DNA from 2 places in the Neobacillus sp. YIM B06451 genome. Region 2 is predicted to be linked to the other one. Evidence: predicted binding sites of a transcription regulator. Region 2 holds the regulator's gene; the other holds the start of a gene.
What was found. The regulator Rex, encoded in region 2, represses fermentation and respiration genes when NADH is low (regulators of the CRP and FNR family bind a similar motif). The targets are predictions, from matches to a motif close to TTGTGAAATATTTCACAA.

Region 1 (9,568 bases), on a different contig from region 2:
ATGCCGATGGCGACTTTTTTCAGGAAGTAAAACCTTTTGCCGATGAGGTGAAGAGGGCGAGTGACAGATGGAGGGAGGAGGCTTCCAGACAGGCTGAGTTCCTTTCAGGAGTTGGCATTACCCAGAGGCAAATTGAGATGGCTGCCGAGCATATTGAAAAGCTTTCGATTCAGGCTTTTTTTGTAAAGACCAGCCGGTATACGTTTGTCAATTCAAGCAGGACAGTCGATTTTACACTTCATGATTTAATGGAAAAATTGCGGCGCAGCCAACCCAGCGAACCCGCCGGCGGGGCGGGTGATCGCTTACGTTAAAAGTTTATCAGTGGCGCAACCGGGTACGGTTGCTCCCTCCGCTTCAAGATCGCGAATTAGCCGCCTGAATTCCATTGCAGAAATTGCGTTTTCTACATAGAGCCTCCTGGCATAGTCCCTTAAGTCATTGGCACATGCCTCATTATTGCCATGGCTTTGCATAAAAATGGCCTTCAACTTTAAAGTATCCATTCATAGCGCCCCTTTCAACTTTTTTCCATCTTACCACGGCTCGGGCTAGAATCGCTTTTTTTCAAAAATTGAAACTTCCGACAACTAACTCCACATTCCGACATCCCTAAACTGATGCACCACGTTTCGTTCGTGACATATTGTATAGTAAATAAAGTCGTGCAAGGAGAAGGAGGAAGAGATGCGTTTCAATCGGGACCATTCACGCAATTACATGCTACAAGGAATGCCACAGCCAATGATGCCCCAACATCAGCCATACGGATTTTATCCTCCGAAGCATATGGACATCGGTATGGGGCAACCGTTCTACCAGGGCGGTTTTTACACAGGAAACTCCTCCCCGTCTGGAGGTTTATATGGCCAACCTCATGGTTACTACGGGGAACAGGGCAGCCATTTCCTTTTTCAAAATCCCCTTGAAGCGGGTGGAGGTGACGTACAGGCTCCCCAAACAGGCTTTAACCCTTATTTTCCGATGAATCCGTATCCAAAAAACCATTTGCAGCCCAAGCAGCCAGGTGCGATGTCGGTCTTGAATTCATTCAAATCACAGGATGGCTCATTGGATATTACAAAAATGGTTAATACGGCCGGCCAGGCAATCAATGCAGTAAGCCAAGCAACCTCACTTCTAAAAGGCCTTGGCGGGGTTTTTAAAGCGTAAGGACGGAAAACAGCAAACCGCTGTTTTCTTTTTTTTATCTTTTCATTTAATTTCAGTTATGTTACGTTGAAATATGCCAATTGTTAAAATTGTAGGATATTTGTAACATTCTGAAAACACATACGTCCATTTTGGAGGGGGGGTTCAATATGATACGGTTTTTCCAGCAAGGGATTATCATAATCATCCTTATCCTGTTTCTCGCGGCTTTTCCTTCATTCCTGCAAATAGACTACAGTACGCAGTCACTAAAATGGAATTTTGAACAAGCTCCCGAGTTGTTTGGCTCGTTTTTCAGCCATATTTTTAGCGGTGGCCTCGGTACATATGAATTAGCGGGAAGGGAACGGCCCATATCGGAAGACATCGGAGACAATTTTATGACGAGCCTCAAAATAATCCTTGCGGGTGTTGGCATTGGAGTTGTATTCAGCCTCATTTTCGGGATCTTCATAAGCCGTTTCAGGTTGACAAGGCTAGTAAACGCCATACTCAATCTTTTTGCAGCTGTTCCTGATTTTATTCTGATCATTGTTTCACTCATTTTGGCCATTAAATTTTATAAAGCAACGGGAATCAGGATTGTATCCCTAACCCCAAACGCGAGCGCTCTAAATATTTGGTTCCCAATGCTTCTGACGTCGATTGCGCCGTCGCTCTATTTATTCAAGATAGTGGCTGTGAAATATTACCAGACGAGCGGGGAGGACTTTGTCAGAACGGCGGTTGCGAAAGGCTTGAGAGTAAATTATATTAACTTCCAGCATGTTTTCAAAAATATTGAACCTTTTATTAAAGCTGAATTAACCAAAGCGATTTCATTGGCAGTCGGAAATCTTTTTATTATCGAGTACTTAATGAATGTCCCGGGCATTACGAAATTCATTTTTCAAAACGGGGAGATACAGCCGGTTGCCATCGGACTTTTTTCAATGCTGCTTATGTCCCTGATTACATATGCCTCAATCAGGATGGCCATCTATCTATTCAAACGGGGTTTTATCTATGAATAAGCTTTTCCGGATAAATTATTCATATTATATAGGCGTTACATTCGTCGCCATCCTTCTGTTTCTAGCCGCATATGGCGGAATTCTCGCACCTTACAGCCTTTCAGAACAATTGGAAGCCAAGTATGTAGGCGGAACCATTATTGCCCCGCCAATTGAACCATTCACTATGAAAGAATACCCACTAGGAACGAACAGGTGGGGATATGACCTTTTGACCCTTATTCTTCATGGCATTCGGTATACTGTGCTGATATCACTCGCGGTTACCGTTTTAAAAATGGCGATGGGAACTCTAATTGGACTTTACGTCGGTACAATGAAACGTGTCCCCGGCTGGTTGGAGGCATTTGAAAATGCATGGAGCTATGTGCCTTTATTCATTATCCTGTATTTCTTCCTTATCCCAATTAGCTTTAACCCTGTACTTAAGCCAATCAAATTAATCGTTTATTTCATTATTGTTGCCGCGGTGATCAGTACCCCGAGCATCATTTCTTCTGTAAGGAAAAAAACTGAGGAAATCAACAAGTCCATTTTTGTCGAGGCTGCGAGCAGCCTTGGGGCAGGAAGGAACAGGATTATATGGCGGCATATTTTCCCGCAAATGAAGGAGTCGCTCACAATCATGTTCATCCTGGAAATCGTATATGTCATAACGATTATGGGACAGCTCGCCCTCGTCAATATTTTCGTAGGCGGCACGATTATGACCAGGGATCCTGTGATGTATTTTTCGATTACGAATGAACTGGCGGGATTAGTCGGCCAGGCGAGGGTGAATGTGTACGGTACCTTTCACGTCCTCCTTGTTCCATTGGCAGTCCTTTTGGCAACAACTCTTTCCTTCAGCCTGCTGGCAAATGGATTGAAAAATCGATTCCAGTCCAATTATCAGCGGATGCCATGGATAAAGACGGGGTTTGAACCGGTCCTTCAGCCTAAGCGGAAGGAATATGGGAAGGGTCTGAAATTATGGCCGCTAAAAGGAGAAAGGCTTTTTTATGCAATCCTCGCTGCCATTTTTGTTTTCTCAGGTACATTTGTATATGCGACACGGAATAACGACGTAGGCGTGAAAAATTATAGCCAGGCCAAATATGACCTCAATGTAAAAATGAACGAATTTGGAGAGTTTGACATTCAAGCAAAAGTAAACGTTAAAAACATGTCGGAGAAGGATTGGGACGAACTAGTTTTCTACTTTATCCCGAATTCGTTTGCCGAAGGACACCCATTTGAAACCATTAAAGGGCACTCCACTGTCAATTTTACTTCCGTTTTAATTGATGGCAACAAAGCTTCTTATACACTTGAAAATGATACCTTGAAAGTTCAGCTGCCTAAGAAATTGCGCAAAGGACGAAAAGCTGAAGCGGCTTTTTCCTATACCCTTGAATTGCCTGAGGAAGGAAGCAGGCTGTCAAGGGTCGGGGATCAATTTTATCTCGCCCAATGGTATCCAATGCTTGCCACTTTCCAAGACGGGCAATGGAATAAAGGTGAATTTACAAACGGGCTTGAAACATTCCATACCGGGTTTTCCGATTATACTGTTAAATATGAACTTCCAAAAGGTTATTCGTTTATTTCTTCTTCTGATGATGATCCTCTGGCCCAAACCCGGAAAGGGGAAGTCGAGGCAAAAGAAGTGAGGGACTTCTTTATTGCCATCACAAGTGACATGAAGGTTTACAACACTGAGTCAAATGGAGTTTCAATCAGGCTATTTACAAAAGAGGACCATAACCGGGATCCGAAAGAGGCGCTACAGCTTGCTAAAAACACGCTCTCTTTTTATCAGGAAAATATCGGCGAGTATCCGCATAAACAGCTAGATATTGTCCTCGATCTTGGCCAGAACATGGAATATCCGGGAATCGTTACAGTGAATCCTTACCATGATTTTGATAAATTTTTCAAAATCGCCATCGTCCACGAAATTGCCCACCAGTATTTTTATGGGGTTGTCGCGAATGACCCATTTAATGAACCATGGATTGATGAAGGGTTTACAGAGTTTGCGGCCAATATGTACTTCTACATACAGGAGGATGAACCGCTGGGAATTGCCCAAGAGCTGTCGAATAACAGAATGAGAAGCATACAGCAGGCAAATATCATACGCCAATACTCAAATACCCCGGTGGACCAAATCAAGCACACCGGCTTTGTTTACGGACAGCCTGCCATAAAGTTGTTCAAGCTAGTCGAGGATAATTATTATGTTAGGGATGACGGTGACGTGAAGAAAACCGCCATGCAATACTTATCCGACTATTATAACCACTTCAAATATAAGGAAGTCGATACGCAGGAATTCCTGAGGTTCACAATGGATTATTTTAAAGTGCCACGGGGTTACTTCAATGATTGGCTTGATACTTCAAGAGAATAATGAATAGGGTGCGGCCATTGCCGCACCCTATTTTTATCCTTCAATCCGCAGCTGTTTGCCTTTGTCAATCGGAAGGCGAATCGTCAATAAACCATTCCGAAAGGTTGCTTTTCCCTTTTGCTCGAGAACCGCTTTTGGAAAGGATATTGACCTTGAATCAAGTTTTTTCGTCACCCTCCGCCTAAAACTTCCATCAGCATCATCGGACTTGGTAAGCTCCTCGCGATTTTCCACCGCAATCACAACACGGTCCCGGAAGATGCCAATTTGTATTTGTTCCCGGGCAACCCCCGGGAGTTCAGCGGTAACGATGTATTCTTGAGCCGTTTCTTCCACATCCACATGAAAAGGGACAGCTGAAAACGGCATTTGGAAAAACTCATCAATTGACTGCAAAAAACCTTTTACAGGTGGGTAATGAAAAAAGTCATTGAATGAGCGGATAACTGTATCAAAAGGGTCGGTTGGCACCCTAGCCGGTTTTCTTTCATTGTTTTTTTTCTGTAAATCGTCTTCAGGCATATTGGTTCCCCCACTTCCACAGGTTTTCTACCACATCCTATGTACGCTCCAAGAAAGAAGTGAAACGATCGAAGGGAAGTATGAACGATTTTTGACATTCGAAAATATGTGATGTTTGTCACAGGAATCTCAGTGTGCACCGTATTATTCTAGGATAGTAGTTATCGAAGAAAGTAGGGAAACAGTATGTTTTGTTATCAATGTGAACAAACTCCGAGTGGAGGCTGCAAAGTCATCGGCGTATGCGGTAAGGACGAGACGATTGCCAGCCTTCAGGACACCATCATTTTCGCGTTAAAGGGAATCGCTGCCTATCGGACGCATGCCAACCAGCTTGGCTATACAGATCCATTCGTTGATGCAGTTACTCATGAGGCACTTTACCTGACGCTGACAAATTCAAACTTTAAAGTAGAGGAACATATTGATATGGCCATGAAAGTTGGCCGTTCCGCAGTTCGTGTAATGGAAATGCTCGATGAGGCCCATACGAAGCGCCTTGGCATTCCTGAACCAATCCGGATTAGCCAGAACAAAGTCGAGGGAAAAGCGATTGTTGTAACTGGCCACAACCTTTTTGCCCTTGAGGAACTTCTGCGCCAGACGGAAGGAAAAGGCATCAATGTTTATACCCATTCGGAAATGCTGCCAGCCCACGGATATCCTGCTTTGAAAAAATTCAGCCATTTGAAAGGCAATATCGGGAAGGCCTGGTATGACCAACGCCGACTTTTCGAAAAGTTCCCGGGTGCGATACTTGCCACTACGAACTGTGTTATGCCAATCAAAGGAAGCTATGCTGACAGGATGTTTTCGTATGAAGTGGCCGGCCTTGAAAATGTCCGGAAAATCGAAAATGACGATTTCAGTCCGCTGATTGAAAGGGCGCTGGAACTCCCGGAAGCTGCAATCGAATCGGATGAAACCCTCCTTACAGGCTTCCACCATGAAACTGTCCTTGGCCTTGCACCGGAAGTGATTGCCGCCGTTAAAGAAGGTAAAATCAAACGGTTCTTTGTAATAGCTGGATGCGATGCGCCAGGCAAAGGCGGGGAATATTACCGTGAACTTGCGACTTCATTGCCGCCGGAAACAGTAATCCTAACAACATCTTGCGGCAAGTTCCGCTTCAATGATGTGGATTATGGCGTAGTGCCTGGCACAAATATTCCACGTTATATCGACCTAGGCCAGTGCAATAATTCCGGTTCGACGGTAAAGATTGCACTCGCGCTTGCGGATGCGTTTGGATGTGAAGTAAATGAACTGCCGGTCAGCATTGTCCTTTCCTGGTTTGAACAAAAGGCGGTTGCCATTTTGCTTGGATTATTCAGCTTGGGAATCAAAGATATCCGCATCGGACCGAAACCGCCGGAATTCATTTCGCCTGGAGTTCTTGAAGTGCTTCAAAATGCATTCAATCTAAAACTGATTGGCAATGCCCAGGAAGACATGAATGAAATGCTTCAGCTATCTGAAGTGAAATAGGATAAAACGTTAAACAATTGGGCTTTTAACCCCGTATAAAAAACCGCAGGCCAATAATGCCTGCGGTTTTTGTGCTTATCAGGATTATCTTTGCGGACAACTAGTAAAACGTTCGTCTAAGCCAGATCCACAAGATTTGCCCTCTTTGAATGATTTGATTGGCGTGGTATTCGGATTTTAGCCGCTCGATCAATGCCACTTAACAAGATTTGAGTGGCATTCTTTTTGGATTTTACCGATTCTATCTCTCATGTGGATTTCCGTGGTTAATAAATTTCCTCGAGGAGGCTCTCCGGACTAAAGTGCATATTTCCCCGGCTGTCCACTTTAATCAGGTTATCCTTCTTCAGTTTTGTCAAAGTTCGGCTTACGGTTTCCCTGGTCGTGCCAATCATATTGGCCAAATCCCTGTTCGTGAATTCAGCTTTCAGAAAAATCGCGCCGTCCGGCTGTACAGTGCCATGATTTTTTCCTAGCCTGACTAGCAATTTGATGATTTGCTCGTTTGTATTGTTCAAGATTTGCTCTTCAAGCCTGTTTTGCAAATCGACTATTTTCTCTCCAAGGACCCGGAACAGTTTGATACAAAGCTCAGGGTTGTCAATAAGGACCTTTTCGAACTCTGCAATCGGGACAACAACAAGAGTCGACGGCTCGAGCACTTCCGCATAAGCAGGATAGGCTCCCTTCCGGAAAAACCCGACATGCGGGAACATATCCCCTTTTTTTTGAATGGAAACGATTTGCTCTTTGCCATTTACATCACTTTTATAAATTTTAATTTTACCATTGGAAACGAAGTAGACATTTTTCAGGGGATCGTCCTGCATGAACACATGAGTTCCCTTGCTGAATTCCCTGGAAAGGGAGATTTCGGCGATTTTATCCAATTCATGATCTTCAAGTTCCCGGAAGATAGGAAACCAAGACAAAACCTTTTTAATTGTTTCGGCTTTCAACTTCTTCACCTCAAGAATTTGCTTTCTACTTAGTATTTTACCAGATTGCAAGGAATTGGCTACTTCGAGAGAAAAAAGTCAATTTTACCTGGTTTTATTTTCCTGTTGGAATCTTCCGGGAATAGAAAGATTTTGCTTTGTAAACGAACGTCCATTCGCTAGAATAGGAATATGGGGGGGATGAACATGAACCTTAGGAAAAACCTTCAGGAAATACTCGAAAAACTTAAGCTGGACGGAGAGTATAAAGAAAATATTGTCCATTGGCACACAATAGATGAAAAACCGGCGAGGACAGTACCGCTCCCGGAAAATATAAATCAGCATTTAAAGGATGCCCTGCAGAATAGGGGTATCGGGGAGCTTTATACCCACCAACGGACGGCTTTTGAAAAAGCAAGGGCTGGCAAGAATATTGTAGCCGTCACGCCGACCGCCTCGGGAAAGACGCTTTGTTACAATTTGCCGGTACTTGACACGATTATCAACGAATCAAACACCCGTGCCCTTTATATGTTTCCAACAAAGGCGCTTGCTCAGGACCAGAAAAGCGAAATCAACGAGCTCATACAGGAAGCCGGGTTGGATATTAACAGCTATACGTATGACGGCGATACCCCGGCGAACATCAGGCAGCGGGTAAGGAAAGCGGGACATATTGTCATTACAAACCCGGACATGCTTCATAGCGCCATTTTGCCCCATCACACAAAGTGGGTTTCTTTGTTTGAGAATTTGAAGTATGTCGTCATTGATGAGCTGCATACATACAGGGGGGTGTTCGGCAGCCATGTCGCGAACGTAATACGCAGGCTGAAACGGATTTGCAATTATTACGGGAGCGACCCTGTTTTTATTTGCACGTCTGCAACGATTGCTAATCCCGTTGAGCTTGCCGAGGCCTTGACGGAAACAAAGATGGAGTTGATTGACAATAACGGGGCGCCGACAGGCCGGAAGCATTTTGTATTTTACAATCCTCCGATCGTCAATAAGCCGCTCAACATTAGAAGGAGCGCCACGCTTGAAGTGAGGAGGATAGCGGGCGAGCTTTTAAAAAATAAAATTCAAACGATTGTTTTTGCAAGGAGCAGGGTGAGGGTTGAAATTATCTTAACCTATTTACAAGAACTCGTTAAAAACCAGCTTGGGCCGAAATCAATCATGGGCTACAGGGGCGGTTATCTGCCGACCGAAAGGCGCCGTATTGAAAAAGGCCTGCGTACCGGGGAAATTTACGGTGTTGTGAGCACAAACGCCCTTGAACTTGGGGTTGATATCGGGCAGCTCCAGGTGTGCATCATGACAGGCTACCCTGGTACCATTTCAAGCGCCTGGCAGCAGGCGGGAAGGGCTGGGAGGAGGCATGGTGAATCGCTTGTTATCATGGTTGCCAGCTCCAGCCCGCTCGACCAATATGTAATCCAGCATCCTGATTATTTTTTCAACAAAAGCCCTGAAACGGCAAGGATCAATCCGGATAACCTGATCATCCTGATCGACCATCTAAAATGCGCGTCCTATGAGCTCCCTTTTAAAAAAGAAGAATCTTTTGGCAGCTTTGAAACGGAAGAACTGCTTGAATATTTAACAGAGGAACGGGTGCTTTATAAAAACGGAGACAAATGGTATTGGATGAATGATTCATTCCCGGCTCATAACATAAGCCTTAGATCCGCATCCCAGGAAAATGTCATTATCGTTGACCAATCCGATGTCGCCCATGTAAAAGTAATTGGGGAAATGGACACCTTTTCAGCCATGACACTCCTTCATGACGAAGCGATCTATTTGCACCAGGGAATCCAATATCAGGTTGAAAAGCTTGATTGGGACGAGAAAAAGGCTTTTGTAAGGGAAGTCGACGTTGATTACTTTACCGACGCCAATCTGGCCGTCCAGCTGAAGGTTTTGGAAGTGGACAGAATTTCGGAACGGAAGGGCGCAGAGGTTGGCTATGGCGATGTCAGCGTTAGGGCAATGGCGACCATTTTTAAGAAAATAAAGTTCGAAACGCA
Region 2 (9,568 bases):
TAACGAAGCCTCAAGCTTACGGACTGGCTCGAAAACCTTCAACATTTCATCCCAAATCGACAAGGATGATTCGAGGCCCGTATTTTGCGCGAGATAACCGATGGTAACATCTTTCGGTTTAATGATTTCGCCGCCATCATGTCCGATATGGCCGGCGATTATTTTGAGGAGCGTCGATTTCCCAGCGCCATTCCTGCCGACTAGGGCAACGCGGTCCCTGTTTTGGAGTTCGAGCTTTATGTTCGATAAAATTAATTCAGCGCCGTAATATTTTTCAAGGTTGTTCACTTGAAGCAAAATCATTCTTTTCACCCCATTACTATTTAGAGTGTAACCCATAAGGGGTTGCTCGGCAATGAGTGAGCCATCCTCGAGGAATGGTTTTCTGCTGAGGGTTAAAGCACATATGCTAGGGGAAAAGGAGTTAAATATGACAATTTTTTTAAAAAAATGGGGCTTAATCTCATTAAAAGCTAAAAAACAATGGAACATATGTGAAACATGGAACAAAGAGCATACACAATTACCTGAAAATAGTGTATTATTTTTATAACTCAATGAACTGAACTATAGGGAAAAGGTTAAAAAAACGGCCAGGTTCCCATTCGGGAAAACGGGGTCGATCCGCCAGGATGTTCCGTTTTTGGGAAAGGAGTTTTTAGGATGGCTGAATTTACGCATTTCAATGAAGAAGGCAGAGCAAAAATGGTTGATGTCAGCGATAAGCCGGAAACAGCCAGGACGGCGATCGCCCGTTCAAGCATAACGGTAAATCGAGACATTTATGAAAGAATAACGAATAATAAGATGAAAAAGGGTGATGTGCTGGCGGTGGCCCAGGTAGCCGCTGTCATGGCAGCAAAGAAAACATGGGAAATAATCCCAATGTGCCACCCCATCCCGCTGACAGGGGTAGACATCGCTTTCAGGTGGGAAGAGGAAGAAGCAGGCCATAAGCTGATGATTTCAGCTTCAGTTAAGACGAAAGGAAATACTGGCGTGGAAATGGAAGCGCTAACTGCAGCTTCCGTCTGTGCATTGACCATATACGATATGTGCAAAGCCGTTGACAAAGGAATGGTAATCGGGCCAACCTATCTTGTTGAAAAGACAGGCGGCAAGCATGGCGATTTTAAACGAGAACAAGAGGTCCAGTAAACAAGATTTCCCGCGAATGGCCAGGGGCCTGCGAGAAAAATTAAACCGGGGCAGGGGATCAATGGTGAGTGAAACAATGAAAATACCGCAGGCAACCGCCAAAAGGCTGCCGTTATATTACAGGTTTTTAAAGAATTTGCATTCCTCCGGAAAGCAGAGGGTTTCATCAGCGGAACTTAGCGAAGCGGTTAAAGTCGATTCGGCGACAATCCGAAGGGATTTTTCCTATTTTGGAGCCCTTGGCAAAAAGGGCTATGGCTATAACGTAAACTACCTGCTTGGGTTCTTTCGGAAGACGCTTGACCAGGATGAACTTACAAAGGTTGCTCTTATCGGGGTCGGAAACCTCGGGACTGCCTTTTTGAACTACAATTTCCTGAAAAACAATAATACAAAAATAGAAGTAGCCTTTGACGTTGATCCCGATAAAGTGGGGACGAAAATTGGCAACGTCCCAATCCACAGCCTGGATGATCTTGAAGCGTACCTGAACAATGACAATGTTACGGTAGCGATTTTGACCATACCTGCTTCCGTTGCCCAGCCGATTACAGACAGGCTTGTTAAAACAAATGTGAAAGGGATTTTAAACTTCACGCCTGCGAGGCTGAATGTCCCGCGCTCCATCCGGGTCCATCATATCGACCTGGCGGTGGAATTGCAGTCCTTGATTTACTTCCTGAAAAATTACCCGGGAGTGGACTTTTCCGAAGAAGCAGAAGAAGCAAAAAAGTGAGCCTAAAAGGGGCTCACTTTTTTTGGATTCGTTTTAGCTTGTAATGTAGACTTATCATCCTTATGCCCGCCCCGAAATCAAAGGTGGCCAAAATAACGAGGAGATAGGAAAAGAATCCCCAGCCTTCGTCCCTTACGCTCCCAACTGCGAAATACGTAAACAAAATTCCGAGCAAGAGGTACACGATGCCGGAAAACAATGGTGATTGCCTCATAAAAACCCTCCGATAAAGTTTTGCATCTGTTCTGCTTCACGCAGGAATTTCTCAATTTCCTCACGGTAAATACTCTGCATCAAAACAACGAGTGTATTCATTGTGACGTGCGCAATGATCGGAACAATGATCCGGTTTGTCCGGACATAAAGGAAAGCAAATGTGAATCCAATTGCCGAGTAAATCAGGATATGTTCAAATTCCATGTGCGCGGCTGCGAAGATAACGGAACTGATCAATGCGGAAACAAAGAAATTAAACCGCTTGTGAAGGCTGCCAAAAATGATTTTTCGGAACACGATTTCCTCAAGGATGGGGCCGATGACCGAACTGATGAGAATAACCGCGGGAAAATTGTCAATCATCCGCATGATTGAACGGGTGTTATCCGAACCCATTTTAATCCCAAGCATTTGCTCCACTATGGCAGCGGCCCATTGCGCGAAAAGGGCGAGGAAAATTCCGCCGACGGCCCATGAGATGGACTGTGGCAAATTGGCCGCGTTCCTGTTTTGAAGCGAGCTGGCCATTTCTTTTCGTAGGAGAAACAACGTAATGAGGAATGCCGACACAAAGCTGATTATCAGCCAGTAATTTAAGGCATACATCTGCGTTTCCTGGGGACTGTTCCCCGCACCGGCAAGGACGATTGCCAAAAGGGGGACCCCTACCAGGCTCGATAGCTGCATGACGATATATACAATAAGAATCCAACCGTATTCACGTTTCAAAATGGCAAGCTCCTTTATACTTTTTGCATCACTTTTCATTCTACTCACAAAGGCAAACTTATTTCAATCAGGAAACCTTCCTGTATAGCCTTAGCCAAAGCGGACATACTCATAAGGTTGATTTTTTTTAAAAAAAATGATGGTTCGTGCTTGCAAAAAAAACCGGTTTTCATTATTATAATAATTGTGTTAGCACTCACCTGAACAGAGTGCTAATAAGCGACTACATAAAACCCTTTGAGGAGGTTGTTTGAATTGTTAAGACCACTTGGCGATCGCATTATCATTGAGCTTGTCGAGTCTGAAGAAAAGACTGCAAGCGGCATTGTTTTGCCTGACACTGCAAAGGAAAAGCCGCAGGAGGGCAAAGTTGTAGCAGTAGGTTCCGGCCGTGTTCTCGATAGCGGCGAGCGTGTAGCTCCGGAAGTATCTGTCGGCGACCGTATCATCTTCTCAAAATATGCCGGCACAGAAGTGAAGTACCAGGGAACTGAATACCTAATCCTTCGTGAAAGCGATATTCACGCCGTCATCGGCGAATAATTGCCTGAACTCAGGGCACATACCTAATTTTATCTGACTTGAGGAGGTTTTTGAACTATGGCAAAAGACATTAAGTTCAGTGAAGACGCGCGCCGCTCAATGCTTCGCGGTGTAGATGCTCTTGCAAATGCTGTTAAAGTTACGCTTGGGCCAAAAGGGCGCAACGTTGTTCTTGAGAAAAAATTCGGTTCACCGCTTATCACAAATGACGGTGTTACAATCGCGAAAGAAATCGAGCTTGAAGACGCATTCGAAAACATGGGTGCCAAGCTTGTTGCCGAAGTGGCAAGCAAAACAAACGATGTTGCCGGTGACGGTACAACAACTGCGACTGTCCTTGCGCAAGCAATGATCCGTGAAGGCCTTAAAAACGTAACCGCAGGCGCCAACCCAATGGTCCTCCGCAGGGGCATTGAAAAAGCGACAAAGGTTGCCGTTGAAGAATTGAAGGCAATTTCCAAGCCAATCGAAGGAAAAGAATCCATCGCCCAGGTTGCGGCGATTTCCGCTGACAACCCAGAAGTCGGCCAATTGATCGCTGAAGCAATGGAGCGCGTTGGCAACGATGGTGTTATTACGATTGAAGAATCAAAAGGTTTCGCTACCGAACTTGATGTAGTAGAAGGTATGCAATTCGACCGCGGATATGCATCTCCATACATGGTTACAGATTCCGATAAGATGGAAGCTGTACTTGATAATCCGTATATCCTGATTACTGACAAGAAAATTTCCAGCATTCAGGAAATCCTTCCTGTCCTTGAGCAGGTTGTCCAGCAAGGCAAACCGCTATTGCTGATTGCTGAAGATGTTGAAGGTGAAGCACTTGCTACATTGGTAGTTAATAAGCTTCGTGGTACATTCAACGCTGTTGCTGTTAAGGCTCCTGGCTTCGGTGACCGCCGCAAAGCTATGCTTGAAGACATCGCTGCCCTTACTGGCGCCGAAGTTATCACAGAAGAGCTTGGCCGTGACCTTAAATCCGCAACAATCCAATCTCTTGGCCGTGCTTCCAAGGTTGTTGTTTCCAAAGAGAACACAACAATTGTTGAAGGCGCTGGAGACTCAGCTGCAATCGCTGGGCGAGTAAACCAAATCCGCGTTCAGCTTGAAGAAACAACTTCCGAGTTCGACCGTGAAAAGCTGCAGGAGCGCCTTGCGAAATTGGCTGGCGGCGTAGCTGTCATCAAGGTCGGCGCTGCAACTGAAACAGAATTGAAAGAGCGCAAGCTTCGTATCGAAGACGCCCTGAACTCAACACGTGCTGCTGTTGAAGAAGGAATCGTTTCCGGCGGTGGCGTCGCCCTCTTGAACGTTTACAACAAAGTGGCTGAAATCCAGGTTGAAGGCGACGAGCAAACAGGTGTGAACATCGTACTTCGCGCTATGGAAGAGCCTGTTCGCACAATTGCGCAAAACGCAGGCCTCGAAGGCTCTGTCATCGTTGACCGCCTGAAGCGTGAAGAAATCGGCACTGGTTTCAACGCTGCTACTGGCGAATGGGTGAACATGATTGATGCTGGTATCGTTGACCCAACAAAGGTTACACGTTCCGCGCTTCAAAACGCTGCATCCGTTGCGGCTATGTTCCTGACAACTGAAGCAGTTGTTGCCGACAAGCCTGAGGAAAACAAAGGTGGCGGCATGCCTGACATGGGCATGGGCGGAATGGGCGGCATGATGTAATTAGGGTTTTGGAACCTTGTTATATCAACGTCTAAAATGATAATATGCTTTTCTTGTCCTCGGATTTGTCCTCGTTTTATAAAAAACATGGAAACCTACGACAAAAAGCTAACTATAGGAGAAGGTCTTTCATCAGTTTGCTAAACTGTTGGGAGGCCTTTTCTTCCATATTATAAGAAGGTTCGTTAATAATATTGTTTCGAAATCTAGAATTCATGAAAAGGGCGCAATCCTTGAATAAGGATCAGCGCTCTTTTTCCATTTAAGGGCCAGATTATAGAGTAACCTTTGTGGGAAGTTTTTAACTCAATTAATACTTAGTAATGAACATCTTATTTTTAATTTCATGACCCCATTGATGCCACTGGGAGATGCCACAACTGTTAAACTTTTTGTCGATTAGGGACAAGACTTGCTCACCTCTATCCCGCCGGCCACCCTCAACTCGTCTCCCTCAATGCCGTCGAAAACGTTTTCCCTTATACAAAGATTCTTCCCGGCATCAATCCTGATGCCATTGGCCGCCTGTCGAATGACGTTGCCCTTGATCCTGATGCCTGACGGGATTCCTTTGCCCCGTCCGTCAGCACCGCGGTCCTTGATGAGGCGGATGGCCGAGAACTTGTCAGTCCCTCCAGTGATGTAGTTACCGTGTATCTTTGTGCCTGGCGCATTTCGGACCTCGATACCGACCCGCGAATCATCTCCAGCGGTGATCCTGTTGTCCTCTATAAGGGTATCAGGAGTTCCCAGAATGACGAGGATTCCCTGACGGTTTCCAATCAATTCGTTGGAGTGCACCCAGTTTCCAGGACCTGAGGCATCATGCTTGTTCTTAGCCCCGCCGGAATTCCCGAGCGCGATGCCCGCCTTCTGCCCGCCAACGACCGTATTATCTCGGACCTCGTTCAGGTATTCACCCTCGCCATGCAGGTCGATGGCATCGAGGATGCTGCCGGTGATGGTGTTCTCCGCCACGAGATTGTTGTGCGTAGGGAACTGCAGCAGAATGGCATGCCGCAAATGCCTGCCATCGAAGGTATTGCCGATGACGATGTTATGCCTGGAATCGTTGGCGGCATTTGGGTCGTGCTGATCGGCTGAGCCCTCGATAGCGATTCCATATCCCTGTCCCCCGGGGCCAACGGCAGTTGCTTCGCTTACAGAGTTTCCCCTAAGGGTCACTTCACGGCTGGCCTTGACGGAGATTCCGTGTCGCTTGAACCTGCGAATGCCCAGGTTCTCCACAAGGATCCGGGAGCTGGCCTTCCCTTCGTTGGCTCCCAGGTAGATCCCAAACATAGGACCTCCACCTGCATCGCCGTTCTCGGGGTCATCGCCGAGTGGTCCCTTATAACGGGAGGTAATGGTGAAATCAGCGATGATGACGTCGTGGACACCGGAGCCGCGGATCACCCGGCTGTCATCCTCACCGTCGAAGGAGGTCAGCAGCACGGTTCTCTCCCGCCCCTCTCCCCGCAGGTCCACGCCGCTGCGTAGCACGATGTTCGCCGACTCGTCGGCCGGATCGGTGGTGCGCAGGTCATACATCCCGGCCGGCAACAAGACCTCGTCACCCGGTTCGGCCGCGTCCAGGGCCTTTCTAATGGCTGCTGCGTCATCTTTTGAGTCCGGATCCGGATCTGCCCCGAAGTGCGTGACATCCAGAGTCCTGCCTGTGGTTCGACCAGGCGTCGGCACCTTGATTGGCTTGCCAGACCGGTCCACCAAGCCAGGGACCTGCCAGTCGCCGCGCTCGGACTGGGCTGGTTTCCCAGTTTCATTGCTCTCGACTTGCTTGTCAGGTTCCTCCACGATGCATGAGGTCAAGAGGACCACCAGGCCAAGAGCCACCCCCCACGAATTCGCCAAACCTCTCCGGCTGTTCCGAACTGATTTCTTCATCAAACATCTCACATCCTTACTGGAAATTTTTCAGCCCTCTCGTCGCCCATGGAGACAAGGAGAAAAGCGGTGAGCCTCCTCGCTCACCGCCTTTGGGATGTTTCGTCGACCTCTGTAGGACGACCGCATCATCCCATGACCAGAGGCCTATCACTTAGATTTCCCCTTGCCCTTATTGTTGCCATTTCCGTTACTTGTTGAGTTTGAAGTTCAACGGAATGTCCTTTTCAAGCGGAGTGTCAGCCGATGAACCACCGACATGTACGCGGTACTTTCCGTCAACCGTTGCCCACTCGCCATCAGCCCAGTTCGCCAAGTTGTCTGGTTCTTTCGGAATGAAATAGGAGAACGGGTGGTTGGAGTCTGCTTGGTTGATCCTTAGTGTCACACTCTTGCTCTCACCTGGCTTAAGGTCGACCTTCTCAAAGTTGACAAGCCGTTTGGCCGGCTCACCCGTCTCATTCGGAAGGGTTAAGTAGACCTGGGCTGCTTCTTTACCAGCAACCTTACCAGTGTTCGTGATGGTAAAAGTCACGTCAAGACCGGCCAACGAGCCCTTGTTGCCGCGAACCCTCTTCACCTTGAGGGCGTCATACTTGAAGGTCGTGTACGATAGACCGTATCCGAAAGGAAAGACGGGCTTTACATTGTTGGCCTCGTACCAGCGGTAACCCATCTGCAGGCCTTCGGTGTACTGGGCAATCAACTGTTTGGATCCGTTGCCGTACGGGCCTGGGCCACCAATCTTGCCGGTGTCTTGACGAGTTCCCGGGTACTGCTTCTCGGTTGCGAAAGCGGCCTCTCGAGCTTTAGCACCAAACGTCATAGGCAGCTTTCCGGAAGGATTGACCTTCCCGTAGAGCAGATTGGCGACAGCATTGCCATCTTCCATGCCCGGGAACCACGCCTCGAGTACGGCAGGAACCTGATCCAGCCACGGCATGAGCACCGTGCCAGAGGTCTTCAGGATCACAGCAGTGTTCTTCGCGTTTGCCTTCAGGACCGCATCGATCAGCGGCTCCTGCTTCACCTGAATGATAGTCGGGAAGCCAAGAGTATCGCGGTCCGCAGTTTCATGCGGGTTGTCACCGACCATGAGCAGCACGATGTCAGACTGTGAGGCAAGTTTGGCAGCAGCCTGCGGGTCACGGCCATCGTTGTACGTCACTTTGGTGTTGTACCCCAGCTCCTTAATAACGTTTTCCAACCCCTGCCGTGGGGTGACCGTGTAAGGGGTTTTGACGTTCTCATTGTCGGCCCGAATAGAGCGCGGGGACATCTTGGCTATACCGGCGAACCACTCGGCGCCGATCAGCGCGATCGACTTCGGTTTACCATCCAGTGGCAGGAAGCCGTTATCGTTCTTCAACAGCACGGCCCCTTCCTCGGCCATCCTCCTAGCGCTCGCACCATTGGCCTTCGCATCGACGATCTCCGGCATGAACTTGTTGAAAGGCTTATCCATATGGCCGAATTCAATCATCTTGATGTACCGTGGACGAAGCAGATTGTCGATGTCGTTCTCGGTGACCTGACCCGAATCAAGGGCCTTCTTGATTTTCTCCTGGGTGTAGTACTGCGGTGCCCAGTCGAGCTCGACATTCATTCCCGCCTTAATAGCGGAGACCGTGTTATGAATTGCGCGACGGTCACTCATGACATAACCGTTGAAGCCCCAGTTTCTTCGTAAAGCATCTTGAAGCAGTTCAGGGCTGTCACAGGCAAAGGTGCCATTAACATCTGGGAACGAGCACATCACAGAGGCTGGATTCGCATCCTTAACGACCATCTCGAAGGGCAGCATATACAGTTCGTTCATGGCACGTGAGGGAACCTGTACCCCCATCGTCCATCGCTCAGTTTCCTGCTCGTTGCCTGCTAGATGCTTAAGCTGGGCCTGCACCCCCTGGGACTCAATTCCCTTGACCTGCTGGGTCGCTAGTGTACCAGTGAGGTATGGGTCCTCACTGAAGTACTCATAGTTCCGGCCATTGTACGGATGACGCACGAGGTTCATGCCCGGCCCGAGCATCACGTGATGTGCAAAGGCCCGGGTCTCCTTTCCAAGGATCCGACCGGCCTCATTGTTTAGCTTACGGTTGAAAGTCGCAGCCATGGCCAGAGTGGACGGCAGGCCCGTCGCCAATGGGTCATTGTGACACGATCCGCCCTTCACACCCGTACCACCGTTGGTCATGCGGATTGTGGGGATACCAAGTTCATCGATTCCACGGATTTGCCGGCCGGTGTCCTGCCACTCACATCCGGGCAAAGTGCCCTGGGGTTCGAATACTCCGTTCATATACTTGCTGGTACCTCGCCTGTTGATGACGATCGTCTCACCGGTGTTGTTCTCATTGAAGCGCGAGATGACGATTTGCTGCATCTTCTGTTCGATCGTCATCGCATCGAGAAGCAGCTCGGTGCGCTTCTCAGCAGAGAGCTTGGTGTTCATCCAGGGCTTGTTCCCTTGTGTTCCACCTTTCTCCGCAAAAGTAGGAATTACGACCGTAGACATGAAGAGTATTGCTGTCAAAAAAATTGTAATCGTTCGTTTTATCATCTTACTATCTCCCTTACTGTTGTATGTAGTGC

Region 1: hcp (hydroxylamine reductase) is a predicted target of Rex. The motif match lies at 5,210-5,227, and genes of this name have one in related genera.

The regions. Positions count from the first base shown of each region.
Region 1 is NZ_JAVFKJ010000003.1:215,196-224,763, forward strand. Features, by position in the region: gene RB160_RS08575 (DUF1798 family protein) at 1-314, shown strand, start outside; gene yppF (YppF family protein) at 306-506, opposite strand; gene RB160_RS08585 (YppG family protein) at 688-1,173, shown strand; gene RB160_RS08590 (ABC transporter permease subunit) at 1,323-2,186, shown strand; gene RB160_RS08595 (ABC transporter permease subunit) at 2,179-4,581, shown strand; gene RB160_RS08600 (Hsp20/alpha crystallin family protein) at 4,615-5,103, opposite strand; gene hcp (hydroxylamine reductase) at 5,290-6,591, shown strand; gene RB160_RS08610 (Crp/Fnr family transcriptional regulator) at 6,858-7,550, opposite strand; gene RB160_RS08615 (DEAD/DEAH box helicase) at 7,737-9,568, shown strand, end outside.
Region 2 is NZ_JAVFKJ010000024.1:5,454-15,021, forward strand. Features, by position in the region: gene RB160_RS23215 (ABC-F family ATP-binding cassette domain-containing protein) at 1-303, opposite strand, end outside; gene RB160_RS23220 (hypothetical protein) at 356-553, shown strand; gene moaC (cyclic pyranopterin monophosphate synthase MoaC) at 664-1,158, shown strand; gene RB160_RS23230 (redox-sensing transcriptional repressor Rex) at 1,220-1,894, shown strand; gene RB160_RS23235 (YdiK family protein) at 1,908-2,108, opposite strand; gene RB160_RS23240 (CPBP family intramembrane glutamic endopeptidase) at 2,105-2,839, opposite strand; gene groES (co-chaperone GroES) at 3,095-3,382, shown strand; gene groL (chaperonin GroEL) at 3,440-5,068, shown strand; gene RB160_RS23255 (right-handed parallel beta-helix repeat-containing protein) at 5,468-6,973, opposite strand; gene RB160_RS23260 (hypothetical protein) at 6,990-7,127, opposite strand; gene RB160_RS23265 (beta-glucosidase) at 7,164-9,536, opposite strand.